DNA from 4 places in the Enterovibrio makurazakiensis genome. Region 4 is predicted to be linked to each of the others. Evidence: predicted binding sites of a transcription regulator. Region 4 holds the regulator's gene; each other region holds the start of a gene.

Region 1 (5,036 bases), on a different contig from region 4:
GACATGCACCGAATAGCCACAAGGTGGCTTCAATCATGAAAGTGTTCCTATTTTCCTACTCGGATGAGACCACCCAAGTGATAGCGTTCTAAAAAGTCTTCCGAGGCTTTTCGAATTTCACCGGTTAAACAAAGTTGTTGCATCGCTACTACGTGTTTTTGCAATGCCTTTGACGGAATATGACGCAATACGTATTTAATTTTAGCGACGCTACGCGTGTTCATACTCAGTTGACGATAGCCCATGCCGACCAGCAAAGCAGCCCCTATGGGATCGCCAGCAAACTCGCCACACACGCTCACAGGAAGCTTTAACCGCTGACTGTTAAGTAGTATTTGATGCAATACGGCGAGCACAGACGGGTGGAATGTATCATACACGTCTGCAACACGAGCATTGTTTCGATCGACCGCCAATAAGTATTGCGTCAAATCATTCGTCCCTACCGATAGAAAATCGATATGAGGAGCAATTGCATCAAATTGATAAAGCACAGAGGGGACTTCAACCATGATGCCCAAACGCGGCTTGTTCAACGTCTTACCTTCAAGCACGGCTAACTCTGCCACCTCTGTGAAAGCGCGGTCGACCAGCGCCTTCGCCTCTAACAGTTCAGAAAGACCGGAGATCATTGGCAAAAGAATGGCGAGGTTATCTATCCCAATACTCGCGCGAAGCATAGCGCGAACCTGAATGAGAAAAATATCAGGATGATCAAGCGTAAAGCGAATACCACGCCAACCTAAAAAAGGATTGTCTTCTTCGATTTTCAAATACGGTAACGGTTTATCACCACCGATATCCAAAGTACGCATGACGACAGACTGTGTCGGATAGCTATCAAGAATCGATCGGTATTGCTTCACCTGATCATCTTCTGAAGGAAAACTTCTCTGCATCAAAAACGGCACTTCGGTACGATACAAACCCACACCATCTACACCGCGGTTGATGGCAATGCTGGTATCTGCACTCAACCCCGCATTGAGGTAGATCTCGACACGCACCCCATCGGCAGTTTCAGTTTGCCGAGTAAACGTGCTATCAACTTCCTGCTGCAACTCGAACTCTTCATCACGAAGGCGTTTATACTCTTCGAGAATAGGCTCCGATGGCTCCACCAGCACGCGGCCTTTGAAGCCATCCAAAACCACGTTCTTTTGATGAATCAATTGCGGGTTGAATTCCACGCCCATCACCGCAGGAATGCCCAAAGCACGCGCCAAAATCGCGGCATGAGCATTCACGGCCCCTTCTTCTGCAACCACTCCCGCTAAACTTTCTCTTGGAATAGCAGCGAGCATCGCCGCCGTTAGTTCTCGGGCAAAAAGGACGACAGGTTCATCAAAGTTCCATTGCTTTGTTTGCTGGTTTTCGAGGAAATACAGCAAGCGCTGACCCAGCTCTTTCACATCACTCGCACGCTCACGAAGATAAGGGTCTGACATATTTTCAAAACGAACGGCGAACGCATCTATCGTTTGCTTAACCGCCCACTCAGCAAGATCGCCTTGCTGAATATGTTCATTCATCGCTTTGCGAAGCACGGGATCGTTCAGCAAGTGGATAAACAGATCGAAGATCGCCAGTGTGTCTTGATTGAGTTCGTTATCCAGACGCTTTCGCAAGCGGCGAAAATCAGCAACCGCTGCACCGATGGCAGAATCAAGACGATCGCGTTCTTGTTGGTTATCCAAGCAAGATGCAGGGAATACCAAGTCCAACCGCGGCTGCGAGACATCACACCACGCCTTGGCAATGGCAACACCAGGGGAAGCGGCAGCCCCTTGCAGCAGCAAAGTGCCTTTGACATTGCTCGGCCACAAGCCTTGTGCTTTGGCATGAGCAAAAACAACGGCTAGTTGCGCAGACAGTGTGACGAGAAAAGACTCCTCGCTTTCATCAAATTGGCGAGAATCTCTTTGCTGAACCACCAAAACACCCAAAACCTGACGGCGATAGATAATTGGCGTACCAAGAAAAGAGTTAAAGAGGTCTTCACCGATATCAGGGAAATGTTTGAAGTCATTGTGCTCGCTAGCATTCGCGAGATTGATAGGCTCAGCGCGACGACCAACGAGGCCAACGAGGCCTTCGCTAAAAGACAATGTAACAGGGCGAGATTGGGCATTGAGGCCTTGGGTGGCCATCAATTCATAGACTTTGCGATCATGATCCGCGATATAAACAGAGCAACACTCTGTACTCATCGCCGAGCAGGTTTCACTCACAAGAGTATTGAGCGCTTGCTTAACGTCACTGGATGACGCCACGTTATTTACGATATCTCGCAGTTTCGTCAGCATCGGCGCCCTCGAAGTCTTCCCTTAGTACTTGGCAGATCCTCTAGTACTTAGCTGATCTTCTAGTACTTAGCTGATCCTCGTTTGCTTTTACTACGTTTTACTTTTCGCTCACGAAAAGGCATCGCAATAGCAGCAAACTCTTTCATTGCGCGTCGGTAAACATCACGCTTAAACGACACCACTTGTCTCACCGGATACCAGTAGCTTACCCAACGCCAGCCATCGAACTCTGGCGTACCACTTCGCTGCATGTTCACTTTTGACTCGTCACATTCAAGCTTCAGCAAAAACCACTTTTGCTTCTGCCCAATACACACCGGCTTTGAATCCCAACGAACTAGACGCTTTGGCAACTTATATCTTAGCCAATGGCGACTTGTCGCCAGTATCTTCACGTCTTTTTTAGAGAGTCCTACTTCCTCGTATAACTCTCTATACATGGCTTGCTCGGGCGTTTCACCGTCATCAATACCACCTTGTGGGAATTGCCAGGAATGTTGTCCATATCGACGAGCCCAGAGAACCTGACCGTGGCTGTTACATATTACAATCCCTACATTGGGACGGTAACCATCGCCATCTATCACTGGACGACCCCAAATATAAATCTCTATTAACAGTGATTTTTTCACACTATGTGCACAGTGGTAAACAAACATTGTGAATGAAACGCATTTTTTGGGGAGTTCAACCGCCTTTAGGGATAAAACAAGTGCCCGCACCAAGTTATAAACAACCCGATGAGACTAAGCGCACATTTATTCACGCTTTCTGTGGATAGATTTGTGAAGAACACCATTTAAACTGAATTGAAGCAAGTTGCATCACTTGATCCAATTCGAACCCCCTCAGTTCAAAATCTACTTAAATCAATTAAAATCAAATCGTTAAAATTAAAATACGCGAAGAGCAATAAATAAATCCTCATCAGAAACAGCAAAGATCTTAAAGTGTTCAAAGATCCACCAAAGTAACAGTTACTCACACCATTCGTACGATTAGCCACCAATCATGGCATAAATTTGAGTAATCAATGCGTTAAAAGCACTGTATAAGCATCCATGTACTTTGAATTTAACGTTTACGCCCCCGCCCTTGTGGATAACCTTTAAAATGCATGTTGTTCAACTCGATCCTTACCGTCACAATGACAAAGGCTGGCGTTTTCATCGTTGGGCTGATAGTTTTTCGCCGATTGTTACTGATAGGAATACTCAATGATCCTTCCTCCAACCTCAGAGCAAGAGCTGCTTGAGCGCGCTTACACACTCGCAGGCTTTACGCTCGGAGAACTTGCCTCTCTACAGGGTATTGACTGCCCAGCGGATCTTCGTCGTGAGAAAGGATGGGTGGGAATGCTGTTGGAAAGCTGCCTTGGCGCAACTGCCGGAAGTAAACCGGAGCAGGATTTTCAGGATCTTGGCATCGAGTTAAAGTCGATCCCTGTCAGTCATACAGGTAAACCGCTGGAAACTACTTTTGTGTGTGTCGCCCCATTAACTGGCGTGCACGGACTCACCTGGGAAAACAGCCACATCCGCAACAAATTATCAAAAGTACTGTGGGTTCCAGTAGAGGGAGAAAGAGAAATACCCCTTGCAGAACGGCATGTCGGTATGCCTCTTATGTGGCAACCCTCGGCAGAGGAAGAGCATCAACTTAAAGCCGATTGGGAAGAACTAATGGAATTTATCGTGCTGGGGAAAGTGCATGAAATCTCAGCAAGGCATGGAGAATATCTACAGCTTCGTCCTAAAGCCGCTAACAGCAAAGTTAAAACCGAAGCGTACGGCGCAAAAGGCCAGCCGATTAAGACACTACCTAGAGGGTTTTACCTAAGAACACAATTCACAGCAAGGATACTCGCCCGACATTTCATGCTGCCAGAAAGCGAGTAACCAAATTACGCAAATATCGCGACACTGCGATGAAACTGACGCCTTTGGTGCTAAAGTGAAATCTCCATGTCTTCTTTGCACGAAGGATCAGCGGGACCAAACTCGTCGTAAGGGTCTAGCAAACGCATCGTCGCTTTCTTTACCCCTAACTTTTTTAGCTTCGCACTAATCTGCTCAACGTTATCGAAGTGCATCACTTCATCCGTTTTATCGTCTCTAAGCGGTTCAAGCTGATGCCTCACTTCTATCTCAACGATATATTGAGCACCACCCGCATGAGCAACCACATAGCAATGCGGCACATTATCAGGATGAGCCTGTATCCAGTTTTTCAATTGCTTTAATTTCATCTTGCTTTCCGCATTGTTAATCAGATGTTAATACTAGTATAGAAGCGCCAGTATAAGACAGCGTATCTTGATGAAATTTTGGTTTATTGGTCACGTGTTTAACACATTCGCGCATTATCGACACACGCCATGCCCGAAGAGCAAAGCTGAACATTCTATTCATGCTTGATGCCCCCTCCCCCGTTTGCCATTTTGATGCTTGTACCTCGCGAAAAACCTCCTAAGATGGAAGATAAATTTGCTTCTCTCGACAATGAGAGCAATTCATCTCATTGTGTAACAGGCACTATTCAAGGAGAACGGATGCAATATCATACCCTTCCTCATACCAGCTTAGATGTCAGTAAAATATGTCTCGGCACCATGACATTTGGCCAACAAAATACCGAAACGGATGCTCATGAACAGTTGTCATTAGCGTTAGATTTAGGTGTGAACTTCATTGATACCGCTGAGATGTATGCCGTCCCACCAACACCTGA
Region 2 (5,036 bases), on a different contig from region 4:
AAACCCATCTTGTTGGGGTTCAAACGGCAATGATGGAACAACTAATCGTGCGTTTTCTTGGTAATCAAATGGAGAGGGCAGAGCCAAAAAGCGCGTACCATCGTTCTCATCGAGTCCCACTTGACGACAAAAATAGCTAAATGAATTGAGTGCTCGGAGTGTGGCTGACATAAGCCCAACCCCAGCCGCTCGTGACCAAAGCAATTGGTCAAGACGCCAGCCGATTTCCAGCGGGGAAACATGTACCACCAAATCGTTTTCGCGTTCGGGACATTGTTGTATCCAACGCGCGAGTGGTGCACCCTTGTCTGAATTTGGCTGCGCCATTAAGGTCCATACTTTTTCGAGATTTTCCATTCGCTGAAGGAAGAAAGCGGACTCTGCTAGCAAGGGGTCGGCGATGCGTGAACTGATCTCCCCATCTTTTAAACGCTCTGAGACTAAATCGTGAAGCTTTGCTTGGGATTGATGGGCTTTTTTTACGGCTTTTTGTAGCTCTTTCGCTTCGGTGATGAGGCTTTCTGGTAATTCTCCATCTTCAAATCGATAGATACCATCTTTGCTTAAGGGAAGCGATTTCAGCATTTCGCGTACTGAGCGCAAGCCAGGTATGAGAACTTGAATACCTGACTGAAGCGCATCAAGAAAACGGCTACTGCGTTTGATGTCTCCTGCATTCGCAAGTTTAGACGCGGATTGATTGAGTTTCTCCAACCAAGACGCCGCGCCAATCAAACTGGCGGAGGCGGCAGAAAAATCACGAGCAACAATAGGAAGGTGATGTGCCTCATCTATCATGTACAGCGCTTGTTCGGGCTCGGGGAGTATTACGCCACCGCCGAGTTCGAGGTCTGCCATGAGTAGGCTGTGGTTGGCCACCACAACATCGGCTTTGTCGAGAAACTCACGGGCTTTCGCAAAAGGGCAGCCTCGGTGTGCGCTGAGCCCTGAATGACAGGTGTGTTTATCTGAGACAATGCTCATCCAAACGGTGTCGGGAATGGCTTTGGGCCAGTTGTCTCTATCGCCATCCCATTTTCCGCGAGAATAGGCTTTGTACATATCGTTGATTAAATCGATATCAGACTTTTTAGGTTTTTTTTCAAAAAGTGCTTGTTGCCCAAAGCCCTCTGCACTTGCTGCTCCCGCCAGTTTCTCACCACAACAATAGCGTTGACGGCCCTTAGCCAGAACAAAACTAAACTCTTTCGGAACAATACGTCTAAACAACGGCAAGTCTTTTTCGACTAACTGCTCCTGCAACGCGACAGTCGCGGTTGAGATCACCACTTTCTTATTATTGTTTAATGCAAAAGGTATGGCCCCCATTAGGTAAGCCATTGACTTTCCGATCCCCGTCCCAGCTTCTGCAACCATGATTCTGCGTTTTGGGTTGTACTCGCCCGCAAGGGTTTTTGCCAACTCAGCTACGAGATAATTTTGCGCCTTCCTTGGAATAAAATTCTGCAACTGAGCTTTCAAATTCTCGTAGCTGCAACGGATGTCTTTTTTAACTGATGGACTAAGCATGGAGGACACATAAAGGTAACGGGAACCGCATTATATCACGGTCGGAGAATGTGAATGAGTTCAAGTATTCGATGATTAGTTTTTTGTTTTGAGATTTAGATCACGAATATGAGTTGAACTAATATTAGCTATCACTATGAAAAACATAGTTAATGCCATTCACTGCATGAATGAGGTGTTGGCGATATATTATCCTGTAATTTAGATTATATTTGCTATATTTCAGTTTAAAAGACTGATTGAGTAATGCGATCAAGTTTGCAGAAATTTTACATTTCCATTTAATTACTGTGATGTCACTCGAGGGTGTTTGCCTATATATCTGTATTTAAATGTTTTTTTGTTTTTTTGATATTGTTTTTTGTGGATTTGACAGATTTTAGATTTCTCTGCACTCTAAGTTTCGAAGTTAAAGCGTATTTGTTGCAGGGTTTTTGTGACGCTGTGACAAGTACAAATATAAAAGGGATCCTGGAACAGGAATTCCATTCTAATAAAGAAAAGGCAGTGGATTAACATGAAAAAGACAATTCTAGCTATGGCAGTTCCAGCTCTTCTGGTTGCAGGCGCAGCAAACGCAAGTGTAAACCTGTACGATGCAGACGGTGTTGTTGTAGATATCGCTGGTGCAGCTGAAATTCAGTACATTAACAAGTATGATGCAAGAGCTAAGGGTGCTGATGGAAATGACCCATACCTTCGCATAGATGATGCTGATTTGATCCTTACCACGTCTATTGCTGTAAATGATAGCCTTGACGCTGTTGCAGGTATGGGCTTCAAATATGAAGGCGATACAAATGACACTGGCGGTGTAGAAAGCGATGAGCTTTACGTTGGTCTTGGTGGTGATTTCGGTACATTGACGTTTGGTCGTCAATTACTGATTTCTGATGATGCTGGTAACGCAAAAGATCATGAGTTAGGCACTGAGCAAATTAACTTTGTTCAAACAAGTGGCGCGCAAGTTATCAAGTGGGTCTACGACAACGGCACATTTTATGCTGGTGCAAACATCGATTTGGATTCAGATATCGCTAAGGGTCAAGATGGTCGCCAAATCATTGGTGGTAGACTAGGCGCTCGCGTTGATGCATTAGATGCTCGCGTATACCTATACGATGGTGAAAAGTTGACTGCATCAAGTTTTGCCCCGACTGGTACAACTCTTGAAGACGTTTCTGGTTTCAACTTAGAAGCTGACTATGATCTCGGCGCGTTTGATCTTTCGGCCGCTTATGGTGTGCTAGAGTATAAAGATAGTGCTGCGAAATCAAACAAGAATGATGTTGACGTTTGGCAGATTTCTGGTGGCTACCAAGCAGATGAGCAAACGTATTTTGCTTTAGGCTTTGATATGGTTGATAGCGACAAGGCTGGTAACTACAACAAATATGAAGGCAATAGCCTGTACGCTAACGTGACTTATAAACTTGCAACTAATGCGAAAGTTTATGCGGAAATTGGTACAGCTGATGTTAAGAAAGATGGCGTAGACCAAGATACCGATACAGGTTATGTAGTTGGTATGGAAGTTAAATTCTAAGTTATAGCCTTAGAAATATACTTTATGAAGCCGCCAGATTGGCGGCTTTTCCAGTTTAGGGGATATTTGTAATGAAAATGTTGATGGTTGGACTTCTTGCCTTGTCTAGTATTGCGGGGGCTACTGAAATTACTGCAAAAAATGGTGTTGAATTCCTTGTTATCAATGGAAAAAACGTCAAAGACCTTGCTGATGATGGCGACAGGCGTTTGGATTTGACTCCAGGCCATTATCAGATAGTTGCTCGATATGATGATGAGGTTAAGCGAGGAGCTAAAGGTGTTATTTTCACCTCAAAACCTTACGTTATAGATTTGGAAGTTGCTAATGACAGTATGGCTTTGGTCGTGCCTAAATTTAAGTTCGAGAGTCAAGCTATCGCTTTTTTCAGAGACCCTGAATGGAAGATACAATCTATCGCTACGGGGAAATCCAAGATAATTCCGAGTGTTTTAATGACTGGAAGCGGTTTTGGTTCTTACAATAATATGGAAGATGCAGTCGCTAAATATAATCGAAAAAATGGAATTATCATTGAAGGTGGCGAAGCTAAAGATTTAGAAGATGTTTTGGTCAACATTGACGAAAAAGGTAATGTTGATATCACTGGCGATGCGGGGACACAACTTAAGCTTTGGTATACAAAAGCCACCAATGAAGAAAAGAAAGCATTTAAACGTTGGATGATTGATCAAGACTTTTGATTGAACTGAATTACGCAGTAAGCACTAGAAAGAGCCTCTAGCAAGAGGCTTTTTCATGATGGTAGCGACTGTGTGAACGACAGGCTCTGCAGCGAATTTCTGCAGGATCAGATTGCACGTCTTCTAGCTCAATCAACTCTTCGCAGTCTGCACAGAGCCCATAGAGACCTGTGTGGATTGCACAAAGTGCCGCATCAATTTTCTCAAGGCGTAAGCCATCTTCATGCAGAGAGTCACTTTCTCTTCTACATAGTTTAATCAGATGTGCGGTAGGCACATTTGATACATCTAATCCGGTTAGTGTTATTAACGCATCTTCCAATCTGCTACGAACGGTTTCTTTCTCATTTATGAGCTTTTTTTGTAGCTGTGCTACGATTTCTATATCAAGCATGGTGATGTCTCGGTGTGCGTTATCAGCCAAGTAGTGTAGCTAATCACGATGTTCATGCTCTGATATATATCAAGACAACGCCGATAAACCCTGATGTTTGTCGGTATTTAGCGCGGTAGTAAACGGGTATATTGTCAGGCCACTCAATACATTTTGAAGTTGAAAGGATGCAAACGATGGATGAGAACTATAAAGACCCGTTTAACGCCGTATATTTTCTGGGTATGGTTGCAGTGCTGTTGATTCCAACATTACCAGCGACCCTGACCTGGATTGGCATGCTGAGCAGATAATCTGCAAGCAGGGGGAAGCGTGCAACTCTCTTTAAAACGATTTCTACTGATTGTTATTGGATGGATATCTGTGGTTTTAGGGGTATTGGGTATCTTCCTCCCGTTACTGCCAACAACGCCTTTTATGTTGTTAGCAAGTGCTTGCTTCATGCGTGGTTCACCTCGGATCGCTGCGTGGCTTCATCAACACCCGACGTTTGGGCCCATCATTTGTAATTGGAATGAGCACCGCGCGATTGATCGTAAAATTAAGCGACGTGCTAATGTTTTCATCGTATTGAGCTTCACCCTTTCTGTCGCAGTCGTTCCTGAACTTTGGCATAAATGCATGTTGATTGTGATGGCCTGCGTGCTTTTAACGTGGTTTAACCGTTTGCGTGAAATCGAACCTGTTGCCCACGTCCCCGAAAATACATAACATGGCGGTTTCGTCCCCGTTGTCTGGCGGAGCGTCATGGCATATTGCAATGCACTCAAGCTCTGGACTTATGTAATGGGACATACACGACTTCCTGATTATTCTGGAAGCCACTTATCGTGGTGAGCAGTTATTATGAGCCAAGACAAAA
Region 3 (5,036 bases), on a different contig from region 4:
GTCGTCATTTTTAATGCCTTGCCGACTGATGCTCAACGCGAGCAGGTTGCTAATCGTGCGAAGAAAACCGGCTTTCCGCTGGTTGAACTTTCTGCTCCCTCTTCGATAACAGAAACCAAAAGTGTTGCCATGCGCATCAAAGAGGAGGGTATTCTCCTTTCATTGATAGCGATTATGGCGCTATCCGGCTTACTGTCTCTCTGGCGACCAGATCTATCACCATGGTTGTTTAGCGCTGCGACAGTGATTGGCTTGATACCTATCGTCAAAAAAGCGGTGATATTAGCGCGAAGCGGCTCACCATTTTCGATTGAGATGTTGATGTCCATAGCAGCGCTGGGTGCTCTCTATCTTGGTGAAACCGTAGAAGCTGCCATGGTGCTGGTTCTGTTTCTCATCGGCGAACGACTAGAAGGTTATGCTTCTGCGAAAGCGCGTGCGGGAATTAAATCTTTGATGGCTTTAGTGCCCGATGTTGTAGTGAAAGTTGCCACTGATGGCACGAGAGAAGACGTCCCCGTATCTTCTCTTCAACCGGGGGACAGGATTGAAATCTCTCCAGGTGGCAGACTACCCGCTGATGCGACGTTGCTTGCACAAAGTGCGAGCTTTGATTTAAGCGCACTGACAGGTGAATCTATCCCCGTAGAAAAACGGGTGGGTGAAAAGATACCGGCAGGGGCGCTTGCGGTGGATCAGCGTGTCGAATTGATTGTGTTTTCAAAGCAAGGTGAAAGTGCGATTGATCGTATTTTGACGCTGATTGAAGATGCGGAATCTCGCCGTGCGCCAGTGGAGCGATTTATCGATCGATTTAGTCGTTGGTATACGCCGCTCATGATTTTGATTGCAGCGCTGATTGTGGTTATTCCGCCGCTGCTATTTGGCGAAAGCTGGGATGTTTGGATTTATCGTGGGTTAGCGCTGCTTCTTATCGCTTGTCCTTGTGCCTTAGTGATTTCTACACCTGCAGCAATGACATCAGGGCTAGCTGCAGCCGCAAAATATGGCGCGCTAATTAAAGGTGGTGCTGCGCTTGAGGCACTAAGCCGAGTGGAATGGGTAGCATTCGATAAAACAGGCACGCTGACGCAAGGTAAACCCGTTGTAACGGATGTTCTCTGCTGGCAAGGAGAAACGCATCACATGCTTGCTCAAGCCGCGGCAATAGAAATTGGGTCGCATCACCCGCTAGCAAAGGCGTTGGTTGAAGAGGCGCAGCGCCTGCATGTGGTTATCCCAAGCGCTCAAAACGTCCACACTCAGTCAGGACGAGGTGTTTCTGGTGTCGTTCATGGTGAGGAGATCACGGTTGTTGCCTTGGATAAGCTAAATGCCAATCAATTTATCCAACCGGACAACGCGGCGTCAGCGCAGCAATTAGCCGAAAGCGGCAAAACCGTGGCGGTAATATTTGTTGAAAGTGAAGCAATAGGCGTGGTTGCTTGGCGTGATGAACTTCGCCAAACGGCAGCAATGACAGTTGACCGCTTGAACGGGATAGGTATCCAGTCATTGATGTTGACAGGAGATAACCCCAACGCTGCGGCAGGGTTAGCGAACGCACTGAACATGGAGTACCAAGCGGGCTTAATGCCTGAAGGGAAAGTTGATGCAATCAATGAGCTAGCAACGCGATCTCGCGTCGCTATGGTGGGGGATGGCATTAACGATGCGCCCGCAATGAAAGCCGCGACGATTGGGATTGCAATGGGGAGTGGGACGGATGTCGCCCTTGAAACCGCAGATATTGCACTCAGCCATAACCGTATAGAAACGATTCCGGACGTGATTACATTGGCCCGCGCTACGATGGCTAATGTCAGACAAAATGTGGCGCTTGCTATTGGTTTGAAAGCGATCTTTTTGGTCACCACTGTACTTGGTTTTACAGGACTTTGGGTGGCGGTACTTGCAGACAGTGGTGCGACAGCCATTGTTACGGTCAATGCTTTACGTTTGTTACGACACGGGCCAAATAGCTCGAAATAGGCAAGTGCTAGATGTGGGGTGACACTTCTTTAAAGTGATCTATGTCACTCAAATTTGCAATGAAATGAAATGAAATTGATGCAAAGTTGAAGTTTGTCACTTTATTTTTTGTCCTAAACGGTAAGGTGATGGCTAAATTCATCACCACCCTATAATTCGTGGTCATCGTACTCAGCACTTTTCGAATGATATGACGCTGAGGGACACGATACAGTGAGGAGAACATCATGACTGAGCAAACCGTATTCCATTTGGGCGTCAATGCATCTGATCTTGAAGGCGCAACTCTGGCTATTATCCCGGGCGATCCGGCGCGTGTCGAAAAAATTGCTGCTTTAATGGATTCACCGAAATTTTTGGCAAGTCACCGTGAATACACGCTTTTCTTGGGAAAACTTGAAGGCCAGTCAGTGGTGGTTTGTTCAACGGGTATTGGTGGCCCATCGACGTCTATTGCGGTTGAAGAACTCGCTCAACTGGGTGTTCGTACATTTTTGCGTGTCGGTACTACGGGCGCAATTCAGCCGCACATTAACGTTGGCGATATGATTGTTACCACGGGTTCAGTACGTCTTGATGGCGCAAGTACCCATTTCGCGCCGTTAGAATTTCCTGCCGTTGCTGATTTTGATGTGGCGACAGCAATGAAGTCTGCCGCAGATGCGTCTGGTGCAGAAGTGCATACGGGCGTTACGGCATCAAGCGATACCTTCTATCCGGGTCAAGAACGTTACGATACATTCAGTGGGCGCGTGGTTAAACGCTTCCAAGGCTCAATGAAAGAATGGCAAGACATGGGCGTACTGAACTTTGAGATGGAATCTGCCACTTTGTTGACCATGTGTGCAAGCTCTGGATTGAAAGCAGGATGTGTGGCGGGCGTGATCATCAACCGCACACAAAAAGAAATCCCTGATCAAGCGACCATGGCAGAAACAGAAGCACGTTCGATCAAAGTCGTTGTTGAATCAGCACGTAAGATGTTGATTTCGTAAGCTGGAAAAGTGATATAAAACAAAAAGCCGACGTTATATAACGTCGGCTTTTTATATGCTGCAGTTTTGCTAATTACGCAAAAGACGATTTTTCCGTACCACCGGCAGCTAAAAACCATTCATGGAGATACTTTTTAAGATCACCTAGTTGGTCTGGGCCAATGAGCGCAAGTCCCAGGTCGGTTGCACGCGTAATATCGTGGTGTCTTAATGGGCGGAAGCTCACTAACATTGCTCGTGCTTGTAACCCACCTAGCAAGTCGCGAATGGATTCAAGCTTGTAAAGTGTGTCATCACCATCACTCGACATGCCTTTGGTTTTACATTCAATGATGTGCAGCTTATTGTTGACCACAGTGGCGACGTCCAATTCGTTACGTACTTCTCTTTCGCCGATTTTTCGGTAAACCTGAACACCCAGTGATAAGTCTTGGATAGTCAGAAGATCATGCTTAATCTCCTCAACTATGTGGTGCACATACCATTCTAGCCATTCGCCATTCGCAAAACGTCGAGCGGCTTCGTTTTCAAACGTCAGTATTCCTTTGTCGTAACTCGACAGTCCAGCGTCAGTGAGATCGTCGATCAACATGCTGAGTTCACGATAGCCTTGCTGCTTTTCACTTAGTTCGACATCTAGCTTTTGCTCTTTGCGGCAAGTGGTCGCCAAGTAGTTCAAGGTCGCGAGGCCCGGACCAAGCTCATAGGCGTTGCTTGCCCACTTATGGCCTAAGGTTTTAATTGAGGTATCAAGAACACTGCGAATGTCTTCGTCTTGCAGTTCACAACGCGCACCAAAAATTGTTAGGTAGTCGCTGATGTTGATGTGGTCTTCCACCTGCTGTTGCTCGAGGCCGTAAGGGTAGAGCCAACACAGCTCATCACTGAAAGGTTCGATAACATAAATGGGCCAGTGATAAGTGCGGAAAATTTCGTAGGCGGTCAATAGACGGTGACGCAAACCACAGCTTGCGTTAAAACACACCTCTGCGCCTTCTCGCTTCAATCGTTCCGCGAGTTCAACGATTTTACTTTTGATCAAAGGAATATTGATGTCTGACGGGATCTGGAAGAATTCCGTAACAATGCCCTTTGGATTCAATACCTTACTCAGCTGCTCGAACTGAGGAAGCTGACACTCAACACCAATGAAAATCACTTTTTCGGCTTTGAATTCTTGATGCAGCAAAGCAGTAACCAACCGAACCGGGTCTTGGTCAATAATACCGACATGAATAGCCATATTTACTCCGTGTAGGTGTATATACCCAAACAACCTGAAGGTGCCTATGAAATCGAGTAACTTCATGTTGTTTGGGTATACGAACAGACTACCTGCTCACCCATCTTTATTTATTCTTGGAGTTAATATCAGGGCTAGATATGGATTATTCAAGTACTTAGTGATTTTAATCCATACCTGCTGTGTGGAATCCATTCGTGAAAAGTCGATACTGCATAAATTTTGATACGAGTAGCGCTGATTTTCCTAATCTTATAAGTGTTGACCGTGTCAAAAACGGAGCGACAAGCGTTAAACCACGAGCGAACTTGTATCAAATTGTCTCAATGTTGAGTACACAGAGAAACTAGCCAGGTACGGGGTAAGACTTGGATATAGCTGCTGGTTACACTATGTGTGTAGATTCTAAGCACGCGGATTCGCAGGTAAAAAAGCGATGGATAAGTTGGGGAAGAAAGTATGATTGGTCATGAGTTTGACACAGCGTTAAATATTGACAGCGTCAAAGGGCAAGCATTTTTGGTTTCTAACGCTTCAGGGATCGTTCCAGCCCAGCCCGGTATGCTCATAGCGCCCAATCAAGTTCTACTGACCAATGATAGCAGCAGTGTTGTTGCTAGCTTCAATGGGCAGAAATATTATGTAGACAGTCGCTGTGCTTCTTGCCTCATCCCTCTTTCCGACAGTGATGCACAACTTGCAACTTCTCCAATTGGTGTCCGTTTTAACCCCGATGAATTGACGATTGGCGACAACCTGAACCTCGATATCGCTGATTTGCAGCAATTGATCTTAGATGGCGTCGA
Region 4 (5,036 bases):
AAGCACTGACCAATAGGTCATCACCATTGCTAGGTGGCGAGAGTGCACTGAGTCACGGTCACTAGATTCTTAGCGACTGTCACTATCGCTGCTTAAAAATGACGTAACAAGACCGAGCTTCAATACCCAGCTTCTATGGATGATCGGTTGAATGGGATGGCCATTCCGTATGAGTGGGCGGCGTAGAGCGTTGCTCATCATCACCAAGCATGCGTTGTAGTTGGTAGTGAGACATTCCAGTAAAACCTGTCAATTCAGTGCTTGCTTGCCCCCACGGTCCGATGGTTGATGGGGGAGGGTTGCTTCCAAACGCATGACGTTCCATGTCCATATCGGGACTCCAGCTTGTCCATGTTGTGCACGTATATTCATACACACCTTGCACTGAAACTTAGCACCAAATTGGGAACTCTGTGATGAAATTCGTGTGACAGCTATCACGCAGAAACAAAAAACACGCGGAAACAAAAAAGCCACCTAAAGAGGTGGCTTTCACTTCAAAGCAAAACGGTTTAGCGAGTGCCGTATACCACGATAGTTTTACCGTGTGCAGAAATTAGGTTCTGCTCTTCAAGCATTTTCAGAATACGACCAACGGTTTCACGTGAACAACCCACGATTTGACCGATTTCCTGACGGGTAATCTTAATTTGCATACCGTCTGGGTGAGTCATTGCATCTGGTTGTTTCGCCAAGTTCAGCAATGTTTGCGCGATACGACCTGTCACATCTAGGAATGCCAAGTCACCTACTTTCTGGCTAGTCACTTGTAGGCGACGAGCCATTTGAGAAGAAAGGCGCATTAGAATGTCTGGATTCACTTGAATCAGCTGACGGAACTTCTTGAATGAGATTTCAGCGACTTCGCATGGAGATTTAGCGCGAACCCAAGCTGTACGCTCCTGATCTTCCTCGAATAGGCCCAGTTCGCCAATGAAGTCGCCCTGGTTGAGGTAAGAAAGGATCATCTCTTTGCCTTCTTCATCCTTGATCAGTACAGCCACAGAACCTTTCACGATGTAGTACAGCGTTTCTGCTTTCTCACCAGCATGGATCAGCGTACTTTTAGAAGGGTACTTATGAATGTGGCAGTGTGAAAGGAACCACTCTAGTGTTGGGTCTGTTTGAGGTTTTCCTGGAACCATATCTCTCATTTCCTCTGCAGTTGTTGCCTGATGAGTCTTCCTTAGCCCACCGTCCTGCGGCACAAGTCCGTCGGATAGCATAAAGTGTCAACCGTCAGGCTACAAGCTCTCTGTTTGAGTCATTGAGTTTATCCTTTTTCCAGCACGATTTCTTGATTTTGATATGGACTTAGTGCCCTATTAAAGGCTAAAAACGTGGACAAGATCACGACACTGAAAGTAAATGGAGGAAAGAGATGCGAGCAAGCGTCAAGTGGTGCGGAAATAAGACTTTTCTAGGCCAATCAAATTCGGGTCATAGCGTTGTCATGGATGGTGATGGGGGTGAAAAAGCACCAAGCCCCATGGAAATGGTATTGATGGGAGCGGGAGGATGCAGCTCGGTTGACGTCGTCGCGGCCTTAGAATCGGCCAATCAAGCCATCTCACATTGTGAAGCTGTATTAACGGCTGAACGAAGAGAGCAAGCCCCTCGTTTGTTTACGGGCATACACTTTCACTTTGTCGTGACAGGGTCGGCATTGGAAGATTCACTAGTAGCCAGAGCGGTGAAAGACAGTTTAGAAAAATATTGCTCTGTGTGTTTGATGCTAGGTGCGGGCATGGAAATGACGCATTCCTATGAAGTGCGAGATATCGCCTAGCTGCACTGTTTGAATGTAGCGAAGAGACATAGGGCATTTGCATGTTTGTCGGTTGATAAAACAAAGATATGGAGGGCATTGCCCTTCATATCTCGTGCTTTAGGCGATGAGCTGGCAAGGTCTTAGGTTGTGCTGTTGCCAAGACTTTCAGACAGATAGCGTTCTTTCTTTCTTTCTGGCTTAGCTAATCTTGCCTGTTTCAATCAATTGTTGAATAAGAGGTTGAATAATCAATTCAACCGCAAAGCTCATTTTCCCACCGGGGACGACTAACGTATCGTGCCTCGACATGAAAGAGCCTTGAATCATGGCCAGTAAGTAGGGGAAGTCCACCTTTTTAATACCGCGGAAGCGGATAACGACAAAACTCTCATCAAGACTCGGTATGCCTTTGGCATTCAGCGGGTTTGAAGTATCCACGGTCGGGACGCGCTGAAAGTTAATGTGTGTCCGGCTGAACTGCGGTGTGATGTAGTTGAGATAATCATCCATGGAGCGCACGATCGAGTCCATGACGGCTTCACGCGAATGCCCGCGGTCACGCGTATCGCGCACGAATTTCTGAATCCACTCTAAATTCACAATGGGCACCATGCCTATGAGCAGGTCGACGTGCTGTGCGACGTTGATGTCACCGTCTACAATGCCACCATGAAGTCCTTCGTAAAACATCACGTCATTGTTTTCTGGCAAATCTTGCCATGCGGTAAAGGTGCCCGGCATTTGGTTGTAGGGAACCGCTTCATCAAAAGTATGTAGATACCGACGAAATTGCCCAGTGCCGTGTTTGCCGTATTCGTCGAAAAAAGATTCAAGCCTAGGGAAGTCATTGGCCTGCGGGCCAAAGTAACTGATATGGCGGCCTTGATCTCTTGCTTTACGGATTTCCACGTCCATTTCTGGACGGGTAAAACGGTGGAAACTGTCACCTTCGACCCACGCGGCACGAATGTCCATCATGTTGAAGATCTTCCGAAATGCATCAGATGTAGTGGTGGTTCCTGCGCCGGATGAACCGGTGACTGCAATAATAGGATGTTTTGCAGACATGACAAACCCTGTCAATTTTAAAAAGATGTCAAACAATTAACAGGGTGTTGCGATTGGGTCAAGTAGACGTTAGGCGGTGAGTGATCGCGCAGGTTTGATATCGACGGTTTCGTGCAACTCGGAATAGACCACCATTGCCTCTTTGTTTTTGAGCAGGATATAGACCTGTTCGACCTTTTCGTCGAAGCTCGCTTCTTGCTCGCCGTAGTCCGTGCCTTCACGTAGCACGAAGTGTTCAACTAAATTTCTAAGCGTTTCTTCTGGGATTTCTTGCCAAGGGATGATCATCGCGATACCTACAACATGAGACGGTGGCGGAATGTGGCAGTAAACACGATATCGGTACTGTTATCGTGATTAAACATATTTTCCAAGGCCACCAATTCTAGCGCACTGGCATCAAAAAGGTAGCGATAACCCAGAGCAAACTCATGAACGGGTGCGTTCAACTCCCCCAAACTCTCCGTGTCTGTTTTTGCCTGCGAGAGCAGGTATTCGCCAATGAATTCGTGATTTTTGCGCCATTGGTACTGGTAACTGATGCCGCCGCTCATGCTTGTCGATTTCACGCTTACGAAGTGCTGAGGCTTGTCTGGGCGATACACGATTGCCAAAGAGGCGGTGACGTGATGTTTGTTGCGTTGATAGCCGTAGTTTATTTGCAAAGCTTGCTCAAAAGAGGTGTTGGCAAACGTGCCATGACTCACTCGATTAAAAAACAGCGTTGCTCCCACACTGACGGCATGATGTGCCGAACGATAGACGGTGTGCTCCCCATAGAGATTGATGGCGCTGAGCAAGGGGTCACCGACAAAGTCTTCCCTTGGTGCAGAATTGTCATTCGGAAAGTCGATAAAAAAGCGGTCTTCGTCGACCTCAGTTCGCCCATTTTGGTCTATGCCGAACATGCTATGAAATTTCTCGGTCAGGCCATCCAAACGGTTATTGGCCGCATAGCGATATTGATACCAGACTCCTATTTTATTGGTATCACTCGGGGCATGTAAGAAGCCGACCATGAATTGATTGTGGTAGTAATCGAATTGATATTCTGGCGTGTTAGCCCAAACACTGGCAATAGCCGCTGAGGCGAACACATCGGTTTCACCATTTTTTAAGATTGTGGGGTCGTGCAGCAAGGGCGTCAAACCCGTGATTTGCAGAGGCGCTTGGCTTTGTACAATGAGCGGGCCTAGTCGGGAAGAATGAGCTTTCGTTAACTCATCTTTTGATTCGTCAGCGTAAGTGGGCTGCAGAGTGAAAGGCAGCGCAATTAAGGAGTAAGCAGTGCGAGATAATGTCATTGTTCACCTCTCTCGCCCTGCTTGGTTAAATTACTTTATGTGCAGGGCTAACCAACGAGGCACTTCTTTCTCAAGCCAAAACTCTGGCTTTTTGAGTGTGCCTGACACAAAACCAACATGACCACCGTACTGCGTTAAGTGGTAATCAATATTTTCGGGCAATGGGACTGTCGGTATCACTGCCTGTGTCATAAATGGGTCATCTTTAGCATGGATCACTTTTAGCGGTGTCGCAATGTCTTGCAGCACGGATAAACCGCTGCATCGTTGGTAATAATCTTCCGCACTATCAAATGCATTGAGCGGAGCTGTCACCGTTTCGTCAAATTGGTACAAGGTGGAGATCTTCACTTTTTGACCCGACGTCCAGTGACCAATTTTAGGGTGTCTCTGAAGTTTGTTGGTGAGCGTTCGGTTCATTGAGCGCAGCAAATACGCCTGATAGACCTTTGAAAAACCCTGTTGGATGCGTGACGAGCAGGCGCCTAAATCGAGGGGAGGGCTGATCACACAGCCAGCTTTTATCAACGGGTCGTGATTAAACTCGGCTAAATACCGAACTAACATGTTTCCACCCAGTGATACGCCTGTTGCCAGTCTTGGCACATCCGGAAAGCGCTGTTGAATGTATTCCAGCATCAAGCGGGCATCGCTTGTTTCTCCTGAGTGGTAGCTGCGAGCTTGACGGTTTATCAAACCACTACAACCTCGAAAGTGCATCATGACGCCCAGCCAGCCTTGTTGTTTAAAGGCGTTGAGTAGTCCGTTGGCGTAGGGGCTATAAAAACAGCCGGCAAGGCCATGAAACAGCACCACCACGGGTTTTCCATGGGCTTGCTCTGGATCTTCGGTCCAACAAATGTCGAGGAAGTCATTATCCGGCGTATCAATGC

What was found. The regulator CRP, encoded in region 4, controls carbon source genes, mostly activating them, when cyclic AMP is high. The targets are predictions, from matches to a motif close to TGTGANNNNNNTCACA.
Region 1: a site for CRP is predicted at 3,048-3,063, ahead of rppH (RNA pyrophosphohydrolase). Genes of this name have one in related genera too.
Region 2: a site for CRP is predicted at 1,620-1,635, ahead of dinG (ATP-dependent DNA helicase DinG). Genes of this name have one in related genera too.
Region 3: a site for CRP is predicted at 2,026-2,041, ahead of udp (uridine phosphorylase). Genes of this name have one in related genera too.

The regions. Positions count from the first base shown of each region.
Region 1 covers NZ_JAKJSE010000014.1:62,269-67,304, forward strand. Annotated here, with positions in the region: gene L4D06_RS11680 (sulfite exporter TauE/SafE family protein) at 1-37, opposite strand, end outside; gene ptsP (phosphoenolpyruvate--protein phosphotransferase) at 48-2,306, opposite strand; gene rppH (RNA pyrophosphohydrolase) at 2,366-2,893, opposite strand; gene mutH (DNA mismatch repair endonuclease MutH) at 3,524-4,204, shown strand; gene L4D06_RS11700 (DUF6482 family protein) at 4,255-4,554, opposite strand; gene L4D06_RS11705 (NADP(H)-dependent aldo-keto reductase) at 4,858-5,036, shown strand, end outside.
Region 2 covers NZ_JAKJSE010000004.1:303,220-308,255, forward strand. Annotated here, with positions in the region: gene dinG (ATP-dependent DNA helicase DinG) at 1-1,530, opposite strand, end outside; gene L4D06_RS01450 (porin) at 2,048-3,076, shown strand; gene L4D06_RS01455 (YccT family protein) at 3,148-3,780, shown strand; gene L4D06_RS01460 (TraR/DksA family transcriptional regulator) at 3,818-4,204, opposite strand; gene L4D06_RS01465 (YbaN family protein) at 4,487-4,885, shown strand; gene apt (adenine phosphoribosyltransferase) at 5,021-5,036, shown strand, end outside.
Region 3 covers NZ_JAKJSE010000023.1:86,923-91,958, forward strand. Annotated here, with positions in the region: gene L4D06_RS17975 (zinc/cadmium/mercury/lead-transporting ATPase) at 1-1,992, shown strand, start outside; gene udp (uridine phosphorylase) at 2,220-2,987, shown strand; gene L4D06_RS17985 (Card1-like endonuclease domain-containing protein) at 3,061-4,230, opposite strand; gene L4D06_RS17990 (retention module-containing protein) at 4,690-5,036, shown strand, end outside.
Region 4 covers NZ_JAKJSE010000019.1:106,061-111,096, forward strand. Annotated here, with positions in the region: gene L4D06_RS15300 (DUF1338 domain-containing protein) at 1-16, shown strand, start outside; gene L4D06_RS15305 (hypothetical protein) at 134-331, opposite strand; gene crp (cAMP-activated global transcriptional regulator CRP) at 513-1,145, opposite strand; gene L4D06_RS15315 (OsmC family protein) at 1,382-1,789, shown strand; gene L4D06_RS15320 (phosphoribulokinase) at 1,970-2,839, opposite strand; gene L4D06_RS15325 (YheU family protein) at 2,909-3,127, opposite strand; gene L4D06_RS15330 (DUF3187 family protein) at 3,136-4,143, opposite strand; gene L4D06_RS15335 (hydrolase) at 4,174-5,036, opposite strand, start outside.